DNA from 2 places in the Bradyrhizobium sp. USDA 4341 genome. Region 1 is predicted to be linked to the other one. Evidence: riboswitches for the same ligand, from Rfam matches in the RefSeq annotation. Region 1 holds a riboswitch; the other holds the start of a gene.
The links. Region 1 has a riboswitch for glycine ahead of ACVIGB_RS13235 (D-amino acid dehydrogenase). Riboswitches for the same ligand answer to the same signal wherever they lie in the genome.

Region 1 (12,252 bases):
GTTGCTGGCGGCGGCGACCTCGCGGGCTTTGCCGTACAGCGACCGCTCCCGGTAGACCTTGCTGAGCTCGTTGGCTTCCAGCACGACCGGCTCCTTCGTCTCCGGGCGTGGCGCGCGCGGCACGAGGCTCGGCACCGCGGACAGCAGGTTGCGGGTGTATTCCATCGTCGGGTTGCGCAGCACATCTTGCAGCTGGCCGGTCTCGACCAGCCGGCCGTGCCGCATCACCGCGACGCGGTCGGCGATCTCGGCCACCACGCCCATGTCGTGGGTGATGAACAGAACCGCTGTGCCGTGGTCGCGCTGCAGGTCGCGGATCAAAGTGAGGATCTGCTTCTGGGTGGTGACGTCGAGCGCGGTGGTCGGCTCGTCCGCGATCAGGAGCTTTGGTTCCAGCACCAGCGCCATCGCGATCATGATGCGCTGGCGCTGTCCGCCCGAGAGGCGGTGAGGGTAGGAGGAGAAGATGCGCTCCACATCCGGCAGCCGCACATGCTCCATCATCGCCAGAATTTTCTGACGCCGCGCGCGGGAATCGAGATCGGTATGGGCGCGCAGCACCTCGTCGATCTGGCGGCCGACCGGCACCACGGGATTGAGCGCGGTCATCGGCTCCTGAAAGATCATCGCCATCCGCGTGGCACGGAGCTGGCGCAGCCGCCGGTCGGTCGCGGTGAGCAGTTCCTCGCCGACCAGTTTGACGCTGCCGCCGGACGGCACCAGCGTGCCCTTCTGCAGCAGGCCCATCGTGGTCAAAGAGGTCACCGACTTGCCCGAGCCGCTTTCGCCGACAAGGCAGAGCGTCTCGCCCTCGCGCACCTGCAGCGACAGGTCGTCGATGATGCGGTGCGCGTCAGCCTTGCGGCCGAGACCGACGACGAGATTGTTGATGTCGAGGACGACGTTGGAAGAGCTGGTTGTGGTCACTTGCCCTCACGCTGTTTCATGCGGGGATCGAGCGCGTCGCGCGCGGCGTCGCCGATCAGGTTGACGCTGAGAATGGCGATCGAGAGCAGCAGCCCCGGCCAGAAGATCAGCGACGGCTTGACCTGGAAATAGGCACGGCCCTCGGCCATGATGTTGCCCCAGGTCGGCGTTTCCGGCGAGATGCCGGCGCCGAGGAACGACAGGATCGCCTCGGTCAGGATCGCGGATGCGCAGACATAAGTGCCTTGCACGATCAGCGGCGCGATCGTGTTCGGCATCAAATGCCGCCACATGATCTTCGGCAGGCTCGAGCCGAGCGAGATCGCGGCCTCGACATAGGGCTCCTCGCGCGCGGTCAGCACCACCGAGCGCACCAGCCGCGCCACGCGCGGGATCTCGGGGATGGTGATCGCGACCATCACGGTCCAGATGCTGGCGCCGGACAGCGACACCACGGCGATCGCGAGCAGGATGGCGGGGATCGCCATCAAGCCGTCCATCACGCGCATCATCACCGCATCGACCCAGCGGAAGAAGCCGGCGACGAGGCCGATCAGGAGCCCGATGGCGATCGAGCAGACGGCGGCGCCGAGCCCGATCAACAGCGAGATCCGTGCGCCATAGATGACGCGCGACAGCAGGTCGCGTCCATAGGCGTCGGTGCCGAGCAGGTATTGCGCGCTCGACGGCTTCAGCCGCTGCGCCGGCGTCAGCAACAGCGGATCGTGCGGCGCGAGCAGCGGCGCGAAGATCGCCATCAGGATGATCAGGACGAGGCAGATCGTCGCAACCGCGATGATCGGCGTCGACGCCAGGAAGCCGAACTTGACGCGGAACGGCCGGGTGACGGGGATGGAGGATTCGGGAAGGGTTTCGATCGCCATTGCTCAGTACCGGATACGAGGATCGAGCAGGGTGTAAGCGAGGTCGATCAAGAGATTGACCGCGACATAGATACCCGATGTCAAAAGGATCATGGCCTGGATCACCGGATAGTCGCGCGCCAGCACCGCATCGACGGTGAGGCGGCCGATGCCGGGCAGGTTGAACACGCTCTCGGTGACGACGACGCCCGAGATCAGCAGCGCGAAACCGGAACCGATCACGGTGATGACGGGGACCGCGGCGTTGCGCAGCGCATGGCGCAGCAGCACGCCGGTCTCGCCGATGCCCTTGGCACGCGCGGTGCGCACGTAATCCTCACCCAGCACATCGAGCATCGAGGCCCGTGTCATGCGTGCGATCAACGCGACATAGATGAAGGAGAGGGTGCAGGTCGGCAGGATGATGCGCTCGAAGAACGGACCGAAGCCGGCCGAGATGCTCTTGAAGCCCTGCACCGGCACCCAGCGCAGATCGATCGCAAACACCTGGATCAGCACATAGCCGATCACGAACACCGGCACCGAGAAGCCGAGCACTGAAAGCCCCATCACGCAGCGGTCGATCCAGGTGCCGTGCTTCCACGCCGCGATCACGCCGAGCGGCACCGCCACCAGGATCGAGAGGACGATGGTGGCCAGCGCGACCGAGATCGAGGGCTCGAGGCGCGGGCCGATCATCTCGAGGATCGGCTTGTTCGAGATCAGGGAGACGCCGAGGTCGCCGTGCAGCAGCTTGGCGACCCAGGTGTAGAACTGGATGTAGATCGGCTCGTTGAGACCAAGCGAGGTGCGGATGCGATCGAGCTGTTCGGGTGTCGCATTGTCGCCGGCGAGAATGGCGGCCGGGTCGCCCGGCGTCAGCCGTAGCAACAGGAACACGAACAGAGCCACCACGCCCATCACGGGAATGGCGGCGAGGATGCGGCGGAGGAGATAGCCGAGCATCGTTGCTATCTCCTGCCGTCAGATGGTGCGAAGCGAAGGCTGGGCCGCATCATACTCATGGTGTCCCCGTGATGTGTCTCATGCGCTTCTGCGTGTTGTCTCAAGGCTAGCGCGAATGTGATGAATTTGCAGGCAAATACTGTGCCAGTGGCGACGTTATATCAAGGCGCGGTTCAGGCCGTTGGAAGCCTCCCCTGGTCTGAAGCTGCTATTTCGAATTGCACATGTCGCCATGTGCCACTGACCTGAAACGACAAGTCCATTCACGCTCGCGTCACGCCGCACCAATTGGCGACGAACAGTGCGATGCTCTGCGTCGTCTTGCGAAGGCTGTCGAGCTCGACCCGTTCGTTGAACGCATGCGGGCCGATACCGTAAGGACCATAGCAAAGTGCGGGTATGCCGTAGTCGACGCAATAGTAGCGGGTGTCGTTGACGGCCGTGGACAGGCGCTCCTGCATTGGAGCCTGGAAGACGGAGCGATGGGCGGCAGACAGAGCGGCTTCCGCTTCGCTGCCGGGCTCGCACACCGCCGGGTCCGCCTGAAAACCGCTCCACACCAGCTCGGCAGGATTGTCGGACAGGAAGTCGTCGGCCTTGTGCGCTTCAGCCAGGCATTCCTCGATGCCACGCATCGCCTGCTGCGGTGTTTCGCCCGGCAAGAGACCGAGCCGGCAATCCAGCTCGCACCACGCCGCGGTCGAACTGGCCCAATCGCCGCCTTTGATGATCCCGACGTTGAACTTGATCGGATTCTTGACACTGCGGAACCAGCTGTTGTCGAGCGCCCGGGCATTGAGTGCCTTGGTGTAATCCTGAAACGCGCGCACCAGATGCATCGCCGACAGGATCGCGCTGGTACCGGCCTCGGAATAGGCGACATGCACCGGCGTGCCGCGGACGCGCAGGCGAAACCAGACGGCGCCGACCTGGGCGCGCGTGACCGTGTGTCCGGTCGGCTCGGGAATCAGGCAGGCGTCGGCGCGATAGCCGCGCATCAACGTCGACAGTGCGCCGTTGCCGGTGCTCTCTTCCTCGGTCACGGTCTGCAGATGGACGCGCCCGCCCGGGGCATACCCGGCGTCGCGGATGGCATCGAGCGCGAAGATCATTGCCGAGACACCGGCCTTCATATCTTGCGCGCCACGCCCGAACATCCAGCCGTCGTGCACGGCGCCCGAGAACGGCGGCTGCTCCCAAAGATCAGCGGGCCCCTCCGGCACCACGTCGATATGACCTTGCAGGATCAGGCTGCGTCCGCTGCCTTTGCTGTCGAGCGTCGCAACGACCTGCTGCGATCCGGCAAGGTCGATGCCGTCCATCGGTGCAGCCTTCGCATGACTCATCAGGTTGACGTCCGCAAGGCTGAACGTATCGACCTCGTAGCGGCGCTTTGCGAATTGCTCAGCCAGCCAAGCTTGTTGCGGCGCTTCCTGTCCGCGCAAGCTGCGGAACTGCACCATGCGCGACAGGAACGCGATCTGATCGTCGAAGTTTCGATCGACGGCCGCGCACAGCTCCGCGGCAATCTGATCCGGCTTGGTCAACGTCTCACGCGTGTCCGCCACCCCAATGCGCATTGTCCCCTCCCGCGCTGAAGCGCTTTTCCCCGATGTGACGCTAGTCCTTGTCATGCGGTGTTTCTCAGCGAATTCCGACTTGGCCACACGCAAATACGCTCATATTCTTCCTCGTCGGCTGGATAATTAGGGGAAAGCTGCGCGGGCGGTCTCGGTCGCATCGACCTGCGACGGTACCATTGAGGGCGTGTCGAGGTCGCGCCAGTCATCGATCGCGCCTGCCACCATCTGCGCCGTCGCAGCCGACAACGTCCAGCCGAGATGACCATGGCCGGTGTTGTAGAACACGCCCGGAAACCGTCCGGCGCGCACCACCGGCATCATGTTCGGCATCATCGGGCGCAGGCCGGCCCATGGCACGACGCTCGACGTGTCGATGCCGGGAAAATGCTGCCGCACCCAGTCCACCAGCGGCTGGATGCGGTCGGCGCGAATGTCGCGGTTGAAGCCGTTGAACTCGGCGGTGCCGGCGACGCGGAAGCGGTCGGCGCCGAGCCGGCTGGTGACGATCTTCGCGGCTTCATCGAGCAGGCTGACGGTTGGCGCAGCGTCCTGGCTTTGCGGCGCATCGAGCTGCACGGTGATCGAATAGCCCTTCACCGGATAGACGTTGACGCGGTCATTGAGCATGCCAGCGAAGTGGCGGCTCGCGACGCCGGCGCAAATGACGATGCCGTCCGCCTGCAACTCATGTCGCGTCGCGACGCCAGCATCGTGTGAAGCGGCTTCGTTCCAGCCGATGCGGAAACCGTCGTCGCCGCGTGCGATCGCATCGACGTCGGCTTCATGGACGAAGCTTGCGCCGCGGCGGATGCAGGCGTCGGCGAGGCCGCGCGTGAACTTGTGGATATCGCCGGTCGCGTCCGACGGCGTGAAGAATCCACCATAGCAGGTCGTCTGCAGCGCGGGTTCGATGCTGCGGATTTCGTCCGCCGTCACCGGCCGGCGGTCGAGCCCGCCTTGTTGCAGCAGCGTGTTGACGCGCAGGCCCGCCTCGAAGCCGGCCTTGTCGTGATAGACGTGCAGGATGCCGCGGCGTTCGAGATCGAAGGCGATGTTCTCGCGCTGGGCGATCGAGAACAGATGCTTGCGCGCTTCGATTGCGAGCCGCGTGGTCTCGATGGTGTTGGTGCGATAGCGGCCGATGTGGCCGACGAACTCGCCGATCCAGGAATATTTGTGCCAGCTCGGCTTCGGATTCATCAGCAGCGGCGCGTCGCTTCGAAGCATCCAGCGCAACCCCTTGAGAATGGTCGCGGCGCTGTTCCACACTTCCGCATTGCTGGCAGAAAGCTGTCCGCCGTTGGCGAACGAAGTTTCCATCGCGGCATAGCGATGCCTGTCGAGGACAGTCACCCGGTAACCGCGTTCGAGCAGGGCATAGGCCGTCGTCACGCCGGTGATGCCGGCGCCAATGATTGCGATGTGAGGCATGGTGGTCTTCAGGCTCCCGTGGGTTAGAGTCGCCGAACCACCGGTGAAACCGGCTGTTTCGACGCCCCATCTGTCACGGTACCTGAGAGCTTGATCAGCATCGGGCCTCGGCCCAATGGCAGACTATCCCCTTCGGTGGACGTCATGGCCGTTTCCATTTGGCCATGCCGTCTCTCTCCAGATCGTCCTGACGATACAGTCCTTTTGCCTGAGAGTTTCCGGGGCGGTTGCTCCGTCGGCGCCGAAGCAACAACACGAATGTTGTGGCTTCGATCTCTCCCGCATCGTCGCGTTGGACGGCCGGACCGTAGGCGAAGCCTTAAAATTGGACAAGGCTAAATTTCGGTCCGGCAGTGCCAACGTGTTGTGCAGTGCAAATCGATGTCAGTCCAGCGTCGCCAGCAGTGCCGCCATCAGGCGGCCGCGCTCGGCGAGGCTCTCGATCTCGATATGCTCGTTGAGCGTATGTGCATCGGCGCCGCGAACGCCGAGGCCGTCGAGGGTAGGGATGCCCATCGCACCGGTGAAGTTGCCGTCCGATCCGCCGCCGGCGCTGCCGTGCGGCAGGTCGAGGCCCATCGCCGCTGCAAGGCCCTTGGCCTTTTCATAGAGCGCCATGGTGCCGGCATCCGGCTCCCACACCGGGCGGGTGACGCCGCGCGTCACCTTGAAGGTGACGTCGTTGGCGGTGCCCGACAGCGCCAGCATGCGCTCGACGCCGCGGTCGAGATCGGCCTGGCGCTTGGCCATGCTGAGCGCTTCGCCGGTGCAGGTCGTTGCGACGCAATTGACCCATTGCCCGCCATGCACGATGCCGACCGAGAAGGTGCAGTCTTCGGTGGTCATGCCATCGATCGCAATGATTTGCCGGGCCATTTCGCGGATCGCGGAACGGCCGGAGGACAACGTCGCGCCGGCATGGCTCGGCTTGCCGACAGCTTCCAGATTGAAGCGCGCAATCGCGTAGCGGCCGGTGACGACGCCGTTGTTCGGCCGTCCGGGCTCCGGCACCAGCACGTATTTGTTGCGCGCGGCTTCCGCCTCGATGATGTCGCGCGTCGATGGCGTGCCGACCTCTTCATCGGGCGTGAACAGCACGGTGATCGGCAGCGGCGTCGTAAAGGACGCGCGTGCCAACTGCCGGATCGCCTCGATCGACAGATAGTTGCCGCCCTTCATGTCGAAGATACCGGGCCCGAAGCACTTGTTGCCTTCGCGCCGCCACGCCAGCTTTTCGATGGTGCCGACCGGGTGCACGGTGTCCAGATGGCCGGCGATGAGGATGCCGGGCTGGCCTTGTTTCGGATGGGGAAAACGGGCGCGGACGCAGCCGGCAAAGCCCTGGCGTCCCGCGATGCGTTCGATCGTCGCACCCATGACCGCCATCTCGCGCGCGGCGAGGTCGAGCATGCGCTCGACTGCGGCCGCATCCCATGTCGGGCTCTCGCATTCCACCCAGCTGCGCAGCCCCTGCAGCATCGCTTCGGAATCAAAAGGAAGATTGGCGGGGTTCATGTCTTTTCTCTCTTGTTGTTTGTGCGCGCCGATACGCGTTCGCGTGCCGTACGAAAAGCTCGGAAGACGAGTTTGTAAAGTCAAATGCGCTGCACCAGCGGTTCATTCGTTCGTATACGTTCGATCCTGCCGGAAACCGATTGACGCGCATTGCGCTTGATGCAAGTCTCGATTTCACAAGCCATACAGCATGTTAGTTCGCCTAAATAACGAACCGCATGCATAACGAATAAGCCGGCTTTGACCAGTTACACGTCAGGAGAAATTGCATGTTCCCTATCTCGCGTTGGAAGCACCGCACGCTAGCGGCTGCGTTGACGGCGCTCGCGCTGTCGTTCGCGCCGCAGGAATTGTCCTTTGCGCCGGAGGCCATGGCCGCGGGCAAGACCATCACCGCGGTGATGCACTCGGATCTGCGCGTCATCGATCCGATCCTGACCACGGCCTATATCACGCGAGACCATGGCTACATGGTCTACGACACGCTGGTCGCGACCGACTCCAACTTCAAGATCCAGCCGCAGATGGCGGACTGGAAGGTGTCCGACGACAAGCTCACTTACACGTTCACGCTGCGCGATGGCTTGAAGTGGCACGATGGAACGCCGGTGACCGCGGAAGACTGCGTCGCTTCGCTGAAGCGCTGGGCCAAGGTCGACGGCATGGGCCAGAAGCTGATGGACTTCACGGCGAGCTTAGAGGCCACCGATGCGAAGACGATCACGCTGAAGCTGAAGGAGCCCTACGGCCTGGTGCTGGATTCGATCGGCAAGCCGTCGTCGCGCGTCGCCTTCATGATGCCGAAGCGGCTGGCCGAAACGCCTCCGGACAAGCCGATCCCGGAGCAGATCGGCTCGGGTCCGTTCAAGTTCGTCCAGGCCGAATTCCAGCCGGGCGTGAAGGCGGTCTATGTCAAGAACAATGACTACGTGCCGCGCAAGGAGCCGGCGAGCTGGACCGCGGGCGGCAAGGTCGTGAAGGTTGACCGCGTCGAGTGGGTCACGATGGCCGACGCGCAGACTGCGATGAACGCGCTGCAGTCCGGCGACATCGATTTCCTGGAGAACCCGTCGTTCGACACGTTGTCGATCCTGGAAGGCGACAAGGACCTGAAGGTCGAGACGCTGAACAAGTTCGGCTTCCAGACGCTCGGCCGCATGAACTTCCTCTATCCGCCGTTCGACAACATCAAGGTTCGCCAGGCGGCGCTGATGGCGATCAACCAGAAGCAGGTGCTCGACGCGCTGGTCGGCAATCCGAAGTACTACAAGACCTGCGTCTCCTTCTTCATCTGCGACACGCCGTTCGCGTCCGAAGTCGGCGGCGAGACCTTGTTGAAGGGCGGCGACATGGCGGCCGCCAAGAAGGCGCTTGCCGAGTCGGGCTATGATGGCACGCCCGTCGTCATCATGGCGCCGGGCGACGTCACCACGCTCAAGGCGCAGCCGGTTGTTGTCGCCCAGCAACTGCGCGACGCCGGCTTCAAAGTCGACCTGCAGGCCACCGACTGGCAGACCGTGGTGACTCGCCGCGCCAGCCAGAAGGCGCCGAAGGATGGCGGCTGGAACATGTTCTTCACCAACTGGGTCAGTGCCGACGTCTCCAACCCGATCGCCAACCTCTCGATTGGCGGCCAGGGCAAGAATGGCGGATGGTTCGGCTGGGCCGACGATCCGAAGATCGAACAGCTGAAGGACGCCTTCGTTCGCGCGCCGTCGCTCGACGAGCAGAAGAAGATCGCGGCCGATATCCAGAAGGAAGCCTACGAGCAGGTTATCTACATTCCTCTCGGTCAGTATCAGGGTCCGAGCGCCTGGCGGAAGTCGCTGTCCGGTGTGCTCGATGGTCCGGCAACGCCGATCTTCTGGAATATCGACAAGTCCGAGTAAGCTTGCGGCTTGATGCAACACAAACGGCCGGGACTTGTCCCGGCCGTTTTCGTTTCGCGCAGCCGTTCCGCGACGGCGGCTAATCTAGTGGCCCGATTTCGCGTTGCTGGTGCTCGACAGGTTCGAGAGCTGGGTCTGTCCGACACCGGCGCCGTTCATCCAGGCCATCGCTCCCGCGGCAAACGCCAACAATCCGTAAAGCACGATCGCGCTGCGAATCCAGCGCCGGTAGATCGCGCGCTCGTCGGGCGTCGCATCAAGGAATTTCTGTGCGTTGAGCCCGTTGCTGCAATGAGCCGCGTCGTCGCCGTGCTCGACGACGGAAGCGCCATGATCGGGCGCGGTATTGCCGACAATCTGATTGCGACCGGCAATCCGATTGCGATCAGCAATCGTCATCGCCTATCTCCAACTCATTGATCTCGAAATCTGAGGGCCGCGAAATGTGCGGCCGGAATTTCCAATGCGACGACACTACACCACGTGGCGATCGCGGCATGTGAACCCTGCCACACCCGCAAAACACGATGAGGTGATGCAAGCATCGTGACGCCGCGGCTGCCTGCTCAAGTCGTGGGCGGGCGCGTGGCATACCAATTTGGATAGCGGCGGCTTTAAGGTTCCCGTCAGTATTGCATCGTAGTCTGACCGCCGACTTGTGTACCTACCGCGACGGGCCCATGGCCGACGACCATAGCAGGCCCGCACCGGCCAGCGCGCAACAGCCAATGCCGACCGAGAAGCGCCGTGCCGGCGCGCGCCGCCGCGTGCTCAAGTCGGGAGCGATCGAGTTCGGCAATGAAGTGATCGCCTGTACGGTCCGAAATGTCTCGCCTCAGGGCGCCTGCATCGAGGTCAACTCGCCGCTGTGGTTTCCCGACCGCTTCACCCTCGGCGTCGACGGCCAGCGGTGGCCGTGCCGCATCGTATGGAAGAAGCAGAAGCGGCTGGGACTGGCGTTCGATTAGGGCTCGATGCCCGGCGCGCCGCGTCGCGCCGATTTGCACGAACAGTTGTCGTCTATTTCACAAACTACCCAAGGTTACCGGGGTATTGTCCGACGGGCCGATATCGGTGCCGCTCCAGGATGCACGCTCTCACCGTGCAAGGTGGCGTCCATTGTTTCGCTCCTGCGGATTCACCCAGCCTCGGGGAAATTGTGATGACCATCAATGTCAAGGCCTACGCGAACGCCGATGATATCCTGATCGCCTGGCAGCCGGACATCTGGTCGAACGACTGGGTCGGTTTCCAGCTTGAGCGGCGCAACAACATCACGCAACAGACGACCGTGCTGTCCAACCGCATTCCGCCGAAGCCCGGCGAGAAACCGGTCGCGGACGCCGGCATCTCCTCGACGCAATCGCCGTTCCGGCGCTGCATCTGGACCGATCACAGCGTCGTCGACACCGACAACGTCTCGTACCGCGTCACCGCGATGAAGGGCGGCGCGAACGGGACGTTCACGCCCGATGCCGCCACGGTGACGGCCTGGACGACGCCGACTGTTGCTTCGGGCGATGCGGGCGGCGGCTTGTCGGCTTATTTCAACCGCGGCACCCTGATGTCGCAGATCGTCAGCCGCTTCGTGCAGGGCGATACGTCCGACGACGCGCTGCGCAATTTCGTCAAGGGCCTGTCCGACCCGGCCAACCAGGCGCGGCGCTACCTTTCAGGCGACGCCCTGCACGAGATCCTGGCCTTTCTGCACGATGCCGATCTCCGCGGCAGCCAGATCCATGCCGCCATCTACGAGATGAATGACGAGGAGCTGGTCGGCGCACTGAAGCCGTTCGGCAGCCGCGGCAACGTCCTGCTCGGCAATGGCAGTGCGACCAAGCCGAACATCGCGGGCGAGCTCAGTGGCGCCGGCCTGACGGTCAAGCATCGCGATCTGTCGAATGCGGGCAGGTCGTCGCCGAGCGTCCACAACAAGTTCGTGGTCGAGAGCGACGCGCATGGCAACGCGATCCGCGTGCTGACCGGCAGCACCAACTGGACCACCACCGGGCTGTGCACGCAGCTCAACAACGTGCTGATCATCGAGAATGCGGTGATCGCCAAGCGCTACCTCGATCAGTGGGGCAAGCTGGTCGCCGCGGGCAATGCCATGCCGCCCGCGCTGAAGACGTCGAATTCCAGTCCGACCAGCGACAGCAACATTTCGGTCTATTTCGCCGCGACCAACGGCGAAGCCGAGTTCAAGCCGGTACTGGACCTGATCAAGAACGCCAAGGACGGCGCGCTCTTCCTGATGTTCATGCCGGGTCAATCGCCGCTGCTGGATGCGCTGTTGGTCCGCGCACAGCAGAACGACATCTATGTCCGCGGCGTGGTGTCGACCATGATGGCCAGCAAGAACGGCGACATCGTTTCGGTCGGCGGGGAGGTCGTCAAATCGGGCGCGCCGCAGCAATCCTTCCATGACGACGTCCAGCTGCCGCATGGCGTGAGCGCGACCAACGAACCCTCGTGGGCCGACGTCGAATTCAGCGTCCAGCAGATCCGCAACGCGGGGATGATTGCGATCGTTCACTCCAAGACCATCGTGATCGATCCGTTCTCCGACAATTGCGCCGTCATCACCGGATCGCACAATTTCTCGGTTGCCGCCTCGGAGAAGAATGACGAGAATCTCGTGATCATCCGCGGCAACAAGCAGCTTGCCCAGGCCTATGCGCTGCACATCAACGGCGTCTACGACCACTACTCCTGGCGCGGTTATCTCGGCAGCGGCGGCAATCCGGATCAGATCTATTCGTTCGACGGCTGGAAGCCGGGCGGCGGCAAGGAGCAGGAGCTGGATTTCTGGATGGAGGAGCCGATGCCGCCGCGCCCGACGCGTAGTGGCGGCAGCGCGGCGCAACAGCCCAGTGTGGCTAGCGGGGCGTCGGCGAAGACAGCCGTCAAGAAGACCCCCAAGAAAGCCCCGCAGAAAGCCCCGAAGAAATCGGCCAAGAAAGCCGCCAAGACGTCAGCCAAGAAATCGGCGAAGAAGGCGAAGGCCAGCAAGCCGGCAAAGGCAAAGAAAGCCAAGGCCAGGGCGACGAAGGCCAAGGCAAAGAAGGCGAAGGCCAA
Region 2 (12,252 bases), 170 kb from region 1:
GAAATTCTATGCCTCGGTCCGCCTCGACATCCGCCGCATCGGCGCGATCAAGGAGCGCGACGAGGTGGTCGGCAACACCACCCGCGTCAAGGTGGTGAAGAACAAGCTGGCACCGCCGTTCAAGCAGGTCGAGTTCGACATCATGTACGGCGAGGGCGTCTCCAAGATGGGCGAGATCCTCGACCTCGGCGTCAAGGCCGGCATCGTCGAGAAGTCCGGCGCCTGGTTCTCCTATGACAGCCAGCGGCTCGGCCAGGGACGCGAGAATTCGAAGGCGTTCCTGAAGGCGAATCCCGACATCACCGCCAAGATCGAAGCTGCGATCCGCCAGAACTCCGGCCTGATCGCCGAGCAGATCCTCGCCGGCACACCCGAGCGCGACGCCGAGGGCGAGGAGCCCGTGGAGGAGTAAGGCCTCAAGGCTCAATCATTTCGCTGCAAGCGGGCGCTGAGGACGTTGAGTTGCCGACGTGTTCGGCGCCCGTTTGGTTTTGGTGCGGTGTTGAAACCGATATCTGGCGCTTACCCGCGCGCCAGCGCCTTTTCCCGGCTCGCGATCAGCGCGCGCAGGTCTTCCGTCACGGCGACCGATTGGTGGGTCTTCTGATCTGTGGCGACCCAGATGATCTCGCCGGTCGCGCGCAGGTCGTCGGAGCCCTTGGCGAAGATCGCGAGTGTAAGCACGATCGAGGAACGGCCGATCTTCGCGACCCGCACGTAGACCTCGATGTCCTCGTCGAACCGGATCGGCGCCTTGTACTCGACCACCGATTTCACGGTGTGGAAGTCGATGCCGGTCCGCGCGACCTCGCCGAGATAGTCGTAGCCGAGCGCGCGGAAATATTCTGTTATCGCGGTATCGAAGTAGGTCAGGTAGTGCGCGTTGAACACCACGGCCTGCGCGTCGACTTCGGAATAGCGGACGCGAAACGGGAAATGAAACCAGAATTCCTCGCGCATGTTTCCTCCTGCCGCGGCGCTGCTTCTCATCGTTCGTCCGCCGCCAGCGGGGACGTTATGGTGGCCGGATCGTAGGATGGGTAGAGCGAAGCGAAACCCATCACTTCACAGTCCGGATGCAATTGATGGGTTTCGCTGCGCTCTACCCATCCTACAATAGTCGCTAGAGCAATGGCCGCTTTACTCCGCCGCTTGCGCGTAATCCTCGATCGGCGGGCACGAGCACACCAGATTGCGGTCGCCGTAGACGTTGTCGACGCGGCCGACCGGGCTCCAGTATTTGTCGGAGCGCGACACGCCCGCCGGGAAGCAACCCTCGGCGCGGGTATAGGCCCGGTTCCAGGCATCGTCGGCGATGTCGTGGACGGTGTGCGGCGCGTGGCGCAGCGGCGACGCCTCGACCTTCCAGCGGCCCTTCTCGATCTCCGCGATCTCGCCCCGGATCGCGATCATCGCGTCGCAGAAGCGGTCGATCTCGAACTTCGATTCCGATTCCGTCGGCTCGATCATCAGCGTGCCCGCCACCGGGAAGCTCATGGTCGGCGCATGGAAGCCGTAGTCGATCAGCCGCTTGGCGATATCGTCCACGGTGACGCCGCTGGTCGTCTTCAGCGCCCTGGGATCGACGATGCACTCATGCGCGACGCGGCCGCGCTCGTTGCGGTACAGCACCGGGAAGTGCGGCTGCAGCCGCGCTGCAATGTAGTTGGCATTGAGGATCGCAACCTCGGTCGCCCGCGTGAGCCCTTCGCCGCCCATCATCAGGATGTAGATGTAGGAGATGGTCAGGATCGACGCCGAGCCGAACGGCGCGGCCGACACCGGGCCGATGGCGTGTGCCGTCGCGCCGTCGGTTGCGGGATGACCCGGGAGATAGGGCGCAAGATGCGTCTTCACGCCGATCGGGCCCATGCCGGGGCCGCCGCCGCCATGCGGGATGCAGAAGGTCTTGTGCAGATTGAGATGGCTGACATCGGCGCCGTAATCGCCGGGCCGCGACAGCCCGACCTGCGCGTTCATGTTGGCACCGTCGAGATAGACCTGTCCGCCATGCGCATGCACGATGTCGCAGATCTCGCTGATATGCTCCTCGAACACGCCGTGGGTCGACGGATAGGTGATCATGACCGCGGCGAGATTGGCGGAATGCTTCTCTGCCTTGGCGCGGAGATCGTTAACGTCGACGTCGCCGCGCGCATCGCACGCCACCACCACCACATCCATCCCGACCATCGCGGCCGAAGCCGGATTGGTGCCGTGCGCGGAGGAGGGGATCAGGCACACCTTGCGGTGCGGCTCGCCGCGCGCGAGGTGATAGCCACGGATCGCCAGCAGCCCGGCATATTCGCCTTGCGCGCCGGAGTTCGGCTGCAGCGAGATCGCGTCATAGCCGGTGATGTCGCACAACCACTGCTCCAGCCGCTTGAACAGCGCGTGATAGCCCTTGGCCTGATCTGAGGGGGCGAACGGATGCAGATTGCCGAACGCCGGCCAGGTCAGCGGGATCATTTCGGTGGTGGCGTTGAGCTTCATCGTGCAGGAGCCGAGCGGGATCATCGCGCGGTCGAGCGCGAGGTCGCGATCGCTGAGCTTGCGCATGTAGCGCAGCAGCTCGGTCTCCGAACGGTGGGTGTTGAACACCGGATGGGTGAGGAAGGCGCTGGTGCGCCGCAGCTCCTTCGGCAGCGCCTCGCGCGCGGCCGCCTCGATCTCGGCAAAGCTGAGCTTGCCGCCGAATACGCGCCACACCGCCTCGACGGTCTCCGGCGTCGTGGTCTCGTCGAGCGCGATGCCGAGCGTGGTCGCACCGACCCGCAGATTGATCCGCTCCGCCTGCGCCCGCGAGACGATCTCGATCTGCTTGTTTCCGGCCTCGACCGTCACGGTGTCGAAGAAGGCCTCGCTGGTCGGCGCAAAGCCGAGCTTGCGCAGCCCCGCGGCGAGCACGGTGGCGCGGCGATGCACGCCGCGTGCGATGTGGGTCAAGCCTTCGGGGCCGTGATACACCGCATACATCGAGGCGATCACGGCGAGCAGCACCTGTGCGGTGCAGATGTTGGAGGTCGCCTTCTCGCGGCGGATGTGCTGCTCGCGGGTCTGCAGCGCCAGGCGATAGGCCGGTGCACCGCGCGAATCCACCGAAAGGCCGACGATGCGGCCGGGCAGCGAGCGCTTCAGCGTGTCGCGCACCGCCATGTAGGCGGCGTGCGGTCCGCCATAACCCATCGGCACGCCGAAGCGCTGTGCCGAGCCGATTGCGATGTCGGCACCGAGCTCGCCGGGCGAGGTCAGCAAGGCCAGCGACAGCAGGTCCGCCGCCACGATCGCAAGCGCACCCTTGGCGCGCAGCGATGCGATCGCCGGCCGGAGGTCGCGCACTGCGCCTGTCGTGCCGGGATATTGCAGCAGCGCGCCGAGCACGTCGGCCTTGTCGAGCTCGGTCAGGGGATCGCCGACGACCAGTGCCCAGCCGAGTGGCGCGGCGCGCGTGCGCATCACCGCCAGCGTCTGCGGATGCACCTCCTTGTCGACAAAGAACACCTTCGCCTTCACCTGCGAGTGGCGCTCGGCGAGCGCCATTGCTTCGGCGGCCGCGGTCGCCTCATCGAGCAGCGAGGCGTTGGCGACGTCGAGCCCGGTGAGATCGCAGATCATGGTCTGGAAATTGAAGAGGGCCTCGAGCCGGCCCTGGCTGATCTCCGGCTGATACGGCGTATAGGCGGTGTACCAGGCCGGGTTCTCCAGAATGTTGCGCTGGATCACCGCGGGCAGAATGGTGCCGGAATAGCCCTGGCCGATCAGCGAGGTGAACACCTGGTTCTGCGCGGCGAGCTCGCTCATATGCGCGAGCGCTTCGGTCTCGCTCAGCGCCCGGCCGAGATCGAGCGGCGCCTTCTGAAGGATCGACGCCGGCAGCGTCTCATTCATCAGCGCCTGCAGGCTCGCGGCGCCGACCGTCTCCAACATCGCGTTGACGTCGCGCGGGGATGGTCCGACGTGTCGGCGGACGAAATCGGTGGCGGCTTCGTTGATCGGCTTGAAGGGCGCGTTCATGGGCTAATCCTTGGGGTGATCCTCAGGCGGTGTGCGCGGCGTAGGCGACCTCGTCCATCAGGCCGCCGAGCTCGCCCTTGTCGGCAATCTTCAGCTTGAAGAACCAGGCCTTGCCGCCGGCATCCGAATTGACCAGCGCGGGCTCGGCCGCGAGCGCCTCGTTGACCTCGATCACTTCGCCGGTGATCGGCGCGTAGACGTCCGAGGCCGCCTTGACGGATTCGACGACCGCGGCGGCCTCGGCCTTCTTCAAGCTGCGGCCGACCTTGGGCAGTTCGACGAACACGACGTCGCCAAGCTGTGATTGCGCGTAATCGGTGATGCCGATCGTGGCGACGTCGCCCTCGATGCGGAGCCATTCGTGGTCGGACGTGTACAGCGTCGTCATGGGGGGCGATCCTTTGGCGTTTAGCGTTTGTAGGTGTTGGGAACGAAGGGCGTGGCGGCGACCTTGAGCGGTAGCCGTTGGCCGCGCACTTCGGCGAAAACGGTGGTGTCGAGTGCGGAAAGGGATGTTGGCAGATAGCCCATCGCAACCGGCGCATTGAGGCTCGGGCCGAAGCCGCCCGAGGTCACCTTGCCGATTGGCTCGGTCGAGGTCGGATCGGCAAATAGCACGGCGCCTTCGCGCACCGGTGCGCGGCCATCGGGCTTCAGGCCGACACGGCGGCGGGCGGCGCCCTGCGCGAATTGTGCGAGAATCTTTTCGGCGCCCGGAAAGCCGCCGGCGCGGGCGCCGCCGCTGCGGCGGACTTTCTGCACCGACCATTCCAGCGCGCCTTCGACCGGCGTCGTCGTGGTGTCGATGTCATGACCATAGAGGCAGAGCCCGGCCTCGAGCCGCAGGCTGTCGCGCGCGCCGAGCCCGATCGGCAGCAGGTCGGGATTGTCCAGCAGTGCGGTGACCAGGGCCTCCGCCTTGTCTGCGGGCGCGGAAATCTCAAAACCGTCCTCGCCGGTATAGCCGGAGCGCGAGACGAAGCAGTCGATGTCGCCAACGCGGCGCGGACCGGCGTCCATGAATTTCATCGAACTGACATCTGCACAAAGTTTCACCAGCGCCGATTCGGCCTTCGGCCCCTGCAGCGCGATCAGCGCGCGGTCGGCCAGCGACACGATCTCGCAGGCATCGGAGAGATGCGCGCGCAGATGCGCCTCGTCCTCGGCCTTGCAGGCGGCGTTGACCACCAGGAACAGGTGATCGCCGAAATTCGCCACCATCAGGTCGTCGAGCAGTCCGCCGTCGTCGTTGGTGAATTGCGCGTAGCGCTGCCGTCCCGGCGCGATGCCGACGATGTCCTGCGGCACCAGTTTTTCCAGTGCGAGCGCCGCGTCGCCGACCTTGCCGGATTTGGCCTTCAGCACGAGCTGTCCCATGTGGGACACGTCGAACAGTCCGGCTTCCTTGCGGGTGTGCAGATGCTCCTTCAGCACGCCGGCGGTGTATTGCACCGGCATGTCGTAGCCGGCGAACGGCACCATCTTGGCGCCGCGTGCCAGATGCAGCGCGTGCAGCGGGGTCTGTTTCAGCGGGGAAGTTTCGCGCGCAGACATCTCAGGGCCCTCGCGGTTCCCGCAGGGGACCTATTTCCCCTTGAGAAACCTGCAGAAAGCCCCATCTGTCGCTGTGCCTGAGAGTATTATCCCGTCGGCGGACGCATCGGGGAGAACCCCAGCGCCTCTTTCCAGATGTTAGACGTCACGCGGTCCTTTTGCCTGAGAGTTTCCGGGGCGGTTGCTCCTTCGGCGCCGGCAGTAAGGCCGGTCTCTCCCGACGTGACGGGGTAACAGGTAGGTAGAAAACACGGCGCCACCAAGACTGTCAACGCAGCTCTTGCTGCTATCCAATGGGGCTTTGTGCTGCCGCGGCAAGCCCATGATCCGCCTGCACAGTTTCTGGACACCGCAGCTGGCAATGTCTAAAAGCGTTCGGCCGGAAAATGACGCCTTTTTGCGGCTGGCCGGCCCCTTTTTTCCGATTGGATGAACATGAGCAGCGTCAACGACATCAGGTCGACATTTCTGAACTTCTTCAAGGAGAACGGCCACGAGATCGTGGCGTCGTCGCCGCTGGTTCCGCGCAACGACCCGACCCTGATGTTCACCAATGCCGGCATGGTGCAGTTCAAGAACGTCTTCACCGGCGTCGAGAAGCGCGGCTATCAGCGCGCCACGACGTCGCAGAAGTGCGTCCGCGCCGGTGGCAAGCATAACGACCTCGACAATGTCGGCTACACCGCGCGCCATCTCACTTTCTTCGAGATGCTCGGCAACTTCTCGTTCGGCGACTACTTCAAGGAGCGCGCGATCGAGCTCGCCTGGAATCTGATCACCAAGGATTTCGGGCTGAAGAAGGACAAGCTGCTCGTCACCGTCTACCACACCGACGACGAGGCGGCCGGCTACTGGAAGAAGATCGCGGGCTTCTCGGACGATCGCATCATCCGCATCGCGACCTCGGACAATTTCTGGGCGATGGGCGATACCGGCCCGTGCGGTCCGTGCTCCGAGATCTTCATCGATCGCGGCGAGCATATCTGGGGCGGACCTCCGGGCAGCCCGGAAGAGGACGGCGATCGCTTCCTCGAATTCTGGAACCTGGTGTTCATGCAGTACGAGCAGGTGACGAAGGAGGAGCGCGTGGCGCTGCCGCGTCCCTCGATCGACACCGGCATGGGACTTGAGCGCATGGCCTGCATCCTGCAGGGCGTCGAAAGCGTGTTCGAGACCGACCTGTTCCGCCATCTGATCGATGCGGCCGCTTCGGCCCTCGGCCATGGGCCGAACGCGCAGAACGTGGCGTCGTACCGGGTGATGGCCGACCATCTGCGCTCTTCGGCGTTCCTGATTGCCGACGGCGTGCTGCCGTCGAATGAGGGCCGCGGCTACGTGCTGCGCCGGATCATGCGCCGTGCGATGCGCCACGCGCAGCTCTTGGGCGCGGGCGAGCCGCTGATGCATCGCCTGGTCTGGGCGCTGGTCCGCGAGATGGGCCAGGCCTATCCGGACCTGGTGCGCGCGGAGAAGCTGATCGAGGAGACGCTGCAGCTGGAAGAGACCCGCTTCCGCAAGACGCTGGTGCGTGGCCTGTCGATCCTCGACGAGAAGAGCGCCGGCCTCAAGAACGGCGACATGTTCGACGGCGACACCGCGTTCACGCTGTACGACACCTATGGTTTCCCGCTGGACCTGACGCAGGACGCGCTGAAGTCGCGCGGCATCAGCGTCGACCAGGCCTCGTTCACCGACGCGATGAACCGTCAGCGCGAGAAGGCGCGCGCCTCCTGGGCAGGCTCTGGCGAGGCGGCGACCGAGGCCATCTGGTTCCCGCTGCGCGAGAAGCTCGGCGCAACCGAATTCCTCGGCTATGAGACCGAGAGCGCGGAAGGCGTGGTGACGGCACTGGTCAAGGACGGCGCCGAGGTCGACGGCCTCAAGGCCGGCGAGAGCGGCGCGATCGTGCTGAACCAGACGCCGTTCTATGCCGAGTCCGGCGGTCAGGTCGGCGACGTCGGCATCCTCACGGGCGAGGGCGTCAAATTCCGCGTCACCGACATGCAGAAGAAGGCCGGTGACCTGTTCGTGCATGTCGGCACGGTGGAGCAGGGCACCCTGAATGTCGGCACCGCGCTGCAGCTCGAGGTCGACCATGCCAGGCGTTCGTCGATCCGCGCCAACCACTCGGCGACGCATCTGTTGCACGAGGCGTTGCGCCAGGTGCTCGGCGATCACATCGCGCAGCGCGGCTCGCTGGTCGCGCCCGATCGCCTGCGCTTCGATTTCGTGCATCCGAAGCCGATCACGCCGGAAGAGCTCGCCCGGGTCGAGGACATCGCCAACGACGTCGTGCTGGAGAATGACGAGGTGACGACCCGCGTCATGGGCGTCGACGACGCCCGCGAGGCCGGTGCGCGCGCACTGTTCGGCGAGAAGTATGGCGACGAGGTTCGCGTCGTCTCGATGGGCAAGAGCGCCCGCGAGCACGGCCAGAACGCGCTCGGCTGGTCGGTCGAGCTCTGCGGCGGCACCCATGTTCGCCGCACCGGCGACATCGGCCTGATTTCGGTGACCAGCGAGAGCGCGGTCGCCTCCGGCGTCCGCCGCATCGAGGCGCTGACCGGACATCATGCGCGCAAGCACGCCAACGACACGATGACACTGGCGAAGACCGCGGCGGCCGAACTGCGCACCACGATCGAGGATGTGCCGGCGCGCATCGCGGCTCTGATGGAGGAGCGCAAGAAACTTGAGCGCGACCTGTCGGATGCCCGCAAGAAGCTCGCGATGGGCGGCGGAGCGTCGTCGAATGGTGCGGCTTCCGGCGTTCGCGAGGTCGGCAACGTCAAGCTGCTCGCGCGCGCGGTCGAAGGCGTCGAGACCAAGGACCTCAAGAGCCTGGTCGACGACGGCAAGAAGCAGATCGGCTCCGGCGTGGTCGCGATCGTCGGCGTCACCGAGGACGGCAAAGCCGGCATCGTGGTCGGCGTCACCGCCGACCTGACCTCGCGCTTCAACGCGGTCGAGCTGGTGCGCAAGGGCTCCGAGGTGCTCGGTGGCAAGGGTGGCGGTGGCCGGCCCGACATGGCGCAGGCCGGCGGGCCAGATGGCGCCAAGGCCGACGCCGCGCTGTCGGCGATTGAGCAGGCCATGACTCAACAGGCATCGGCCGGCGCCTGACGGAGAGGCTGATCGTGGCGACGGCTCCGCTCAAGCCCACGATCAGCGATCCCGGACTGCGGGGGCGTCTCTACGAGCTGCTCGAGCAGGACCACCTGCCATATTCGGTCGGCGCGCGATTTGTCCGGCTCGTCGTCGCGATCATCACCGTCGATGTGCTGGCGGCGATCCTGGCGTCGGTGCCGGAGATCGACGTCCAATTCTGGTGGCTGTTCACGGCGATCGAGATCACCGCGGTGACCGCCTTCGCGCTGGAATATGCCGCGCGGCTCTGGAGCGTGGTCGGCCGCTCGCTGCGCGACATGACGCCGCTTCAGGCGCGGCTGGAATACGCCTTCTCGGCGCTCGGCGTGATCGACCTGCTCGCCTTCCTGCCGTCGGCCGTCGCGCTCGCGATCGGTGACAAGACCGCGCTGGTGCTGTTCGGTATGCTGCCGTTCCTGAAGCTGGTGCGCTATTCGACCGCGATGCGCTCGCTGCTGGCTGCATTGCACGCCGAGCGGCGCACGCTGTTCGGCTGCGTCGTGATCCTGACCGGCGCGGTGCTGCTGTTTGCCTCGCTGCTTTATGCGATCGAGCACAAGGTGCAGCCGGACAAGTTCGGCACCATGCCGCAGGCGATGTGGTGGGCGATCGTGACGCTCGGGACCGTCGGTTACGGCGACGTCGTCCCGGTGACGGTGCTCGGCCGCATCGTCACCGTGGTTGCGATCGTGGTCGGGTTTGCGATGATCGCGCTGCCGGTCGCGATCGTCTCGACCGCGTTCGCCGACGAGGTGCGGCGCCGCGACTTCGTCGTGACCTGGGGCATGCTGGCGCGGGTGCCGCTGTTCTCGCATCTCAACGCTGCCGAGATCGCCGACATCATGCGGCTCTTGCGGTCGCAGACCATCGAAGCCGGCGAGGTGCTGGTGCGGCGCGGAGATGCGGCGTCGTCGATGTATTTCATCACCGCCGGCGAGGTCGAGATCGACCTGCCGAGCCAACGGGTGCGGCTTGTCGACGGCGCATTCTTCGGCGAGATCGCACTGCTCCGGCGGACCAGCCGTTCCGGCACGGTGACGGCGATGCGGAAGACCAAGCTGCTGCTGCTCGATGCGCAGGACTTCCATGCCCTGATCGAGCGGATGCCGGCGCTCGCTGCGCATGTCCGGGAGACGGCGGAGGCGCGGCTCGCCGATCCGCTCGCGGTCGGTGGCGACCTTGCCGCCAGCGAGATTGCGCAGGCGCCGCACGAGACCGACGGCGGCATCCGCGATTAGTCGCGGCGCAGGAACACGTAATCCGCCGAATACGCCGCGCCCTTCAAGGCGCCGGCCTTGTCGCAGGCGCCGCCGAGCTCGCCGCCTGAGGTGTTGATCCGCTGCACGGTGTCAACGCTCGAGAGCACGCCATTGCCGCGGTGGGAGATCACCTCGAGCTTCAACCAGGCAATGTCTGCTGGCGTCGCGCCGGGAGCGCTGCCGGCGGTGCGGGCGGTCACGGCGCTGCCGTCCACATGCTCCCAGTTCGGCCCGGCATAGTGCCGGCCGACGGTGCGGCCATCGGCGATCAGGGTGGCGACCGGTTCGCGGAACGACCAGGCGAGCTTGCCGTCGGTGACCGGCTTGCACTCATAGACCTGCACGCCCTCGGCATGGACGGTCAGGACCGCGGTCTCGTCGGGCGCGGCAACGGGGGCGGGCAGCGGGTCGGCAGCGAGTGCCGCCGATCCGGTCAGCAACAAGGATGCGAGCGTCACCCGGCCGGGAAAGGTCATGGTCACGCTCGCTGCTGTGTTCGGCAACAGGCGGCCGTTAGGCCGCCATCGCCTTTCCGAGATTCTCGGCGACCTTGTCGAGGAAGCCGGTGGTGGAGAGCCAGCGCTGGTCGGCGCCGACCAGGAGCGCAAGGTCCTTGGTCATGTAGCCCTCTTCGACGGTCGCGACGCAGACCTTTTCCAGGGTGGTGGCGAACTTCGCCAGTTCCGGGTTGTTGTCGAGCTTGGCGCGGTGCGCGAGGCCACGGGTCCAGGCGAAGATCGACGCGATCGAGTTGGTCGAGGTCTCCTTGCCCTTCTGGTGCTCGCGGTAATGGCGGGTCACGGTGCCGTGGGCGGCTTCGGCTTCCACCGTCTTGCCGTCCGGGGTGAGCAGCACCGAGGTCATCAGGCCGAGCGAGCCGTAGCCCTGGGCCACGGTGTCGGACTGCACGTCGCCGTCATAGTTCTTGCAGGCCCAGACATAGCCGCCGGACCATTTCAGCGCCGAGGCCACCATGTCGTCGATCAGGCGGTGCTCGTAGGTCAGGCCCTTGGCCTCGAATTCCTTCTTGAACTCGCGGTCGTAGATGTCCTGGAAGATGTCCTTGAAGCGGCCGTCATAGACCTTGAGGATGGTGTTCTTGGTCGAGAGGTAGACCGGGTAGTTGCGCAGCAGGCCGTAATTGAGCGAGGCGCGGGCGAAATCGATGATGGAGTCGTCGAGATTGTACATCTCCATCGCGACGCCGGCGCCCGGCGCCTTGAACACTTCCCGCTCGATCACGGTGCCGTCCTCGCCGACGAACTTCAGCGACAGCGTGCCCTTGCCGGGGAACTTGATGTCGGTGGCACGGTACTGGTCGCCATAGGCGTGGCGGCCGATGATGATCGGCTTGGTCCAGCCGGGAACCAGGCGCGGCACGTTCTTGCAGATGATCGGCTCGCGGAAGATCACGCCGCCAAGGATGTTGCGGATGGTGCCGTTCGGCGACTTCCACATCTGCTTCAGGCCGAACTCCTTCACCCGGGCCTCGTCGGGGGTGATGGTGGCGCATTTGACGCCGACGCCAACCTTCTTGATGGCTTCGGCGGCGTCGATGGTCACCTGGTCATTGGTCTCATCGCGGTATTCCATGCCCAGATCGAAATAGAGCAGTTCGACATCCAGGAACGGGTTGATCAGCTTGTCCTTGATGTACTGCCAGATGATCCGGGTCATCTCGTCGCCATCGAGCTCGACGACGGGGTTGGATACCTTGATTTTTGCCATGACGGGGAGGCCCTCTTGGGAACGGCGCGCTTTTGACGGCGGGGGTGGAATACGCCTGCGCTATAGCACCGCCCGGGGACGGGCGGAAGCGCACCGGTTATGCACTTTCAGCGCATCTTTTCACCGAGAACCGCCATTCTGACGACGGCGCGTGACCCCCTCTAAATCGGGACCTGTGTCGCCGTCCCGGCCACGATGTACCAGGTCACGAACAGGCCCGCGATCAGGGCCCCCGGCAGGCTCGATCCGGTCCGCCGCCAGGTGAAGGTCGCGATCACGGCGACGATTGCCAGGAGCGGTACGAACTGGATCGCGACGATGGTCGAGAGCGGCACGAAGCTGGGGTCCGGGATCGGGTTGAACAGTTTACCCGTCAGCCACAGCGTGCCGTATTGCAGCACCAGCAACACGATGAAACCGAGCGTCAGCGCCAGGATATTGGTCAGATAGAGCGCTGCGCGCGGGGCGCCCATGGTCGAGAAGTTCCGGTGCAGCACGTGCAGCGCCACCACGAAAAACGCCGTGAACGGAATCAGATAGATCAGGAAGA

Region 2: linked by a shared signal. The riboswitch ahead of gcvT (glycine cleavage system aminomethyltransferase GcvT) and the one ahead of ACVIGB_RS13235 (D-amino acid dehydrogenase) in region 1 are both predicted to bind glycine.

What each region holds. Positions count from the first base shown of each region.
Region 1 covers NZ_JBSSGO010000002.1:1,520,184-1,532,435, reverse strand. The annotation lists gene ACVIGB_RS13255 (ABC transporter ATP-binding protein) at 1-927, opposite strand, end outside; gene ACVIGB_RS13250 (ABC transporter permease) at 924-1,811, opposite strand; gene ACVIGB_RS13245 (ABC transporter permease) at 1,815-2,756, opposite strand; gene ACVIGB_RS13240 (ArgE/DapE family deacylase) at 3,020-4,336, opposite strand; gene ACVIGB_RS13235 (D-amino acid dehydrogenase) at 4,463-5,770, opposite strand; glycine riboswitch at 5,839-5,953, opposite strand; glycine riboswitch at 5,957-6,062, opposite strand; gene ACVIGB_RS13230 (M20/M25/M40 family metallo-hydrolase) at 6,155-7,285, opposite strand; gene ACVIGB_RS13225 (ABC transporter substrate-binding protein) at 7,555-9,174, shown strand; gene ACVIGB_RS13220 (hypothetical protein) at 9,259-9,573, opposite strand; gene ACVIGB_RS13215 (PilZ domain-containing protein) at 9,855-10,142, shown strand; gene ACVIGB_RS13210 (phospholipase D-like domain-containing protein) at 10,337-12,252, shown strand, end outside.
Region 2 covers NZ_JBSSGO010000002.1:1,694,591-1,706,842, reverse strand. The annotation lists gene recA (recombinase RecA) at 1-412, shown strand, start outside; gene ACVIGB_RS14095 (acyl-CoA thioesterase) at 523-960, opposite strand; gene gcvP (aminomethyl-transferring glycine dehydrogenase) at 1,141-4,014, opposite strand; gene gcvH (glycine cleavage system protein GcvH) at 4,037-4,402, opposite strand; gene gcvT (glycine cleavage system aminomethyltransferase GcvT) at 4,423-5,568, opposite strand; glycine riboswitch at 5,710-5,798, opposite strand; gene alaS (alanine--tRNA ligase) at 6,004-8,691, shown strand; gene ACVIGB_RS14070 (cyclic nucleotide-gated ion channel) at 8,703-9,953, shown strand; gene ACVIGB_RS14065 (DUF3455 domain-containing protein) at 9,950-10,450, opposite strand; gene ACVIGB_RS14060 (NADP-dependent isocitrate dehydrogenase) at 10,488-11,702, opposite strand; gene ACVIGB_RS14055 (alpha/beta hydrolase family protein) at 11,864-12,252, opposite strand, start outside.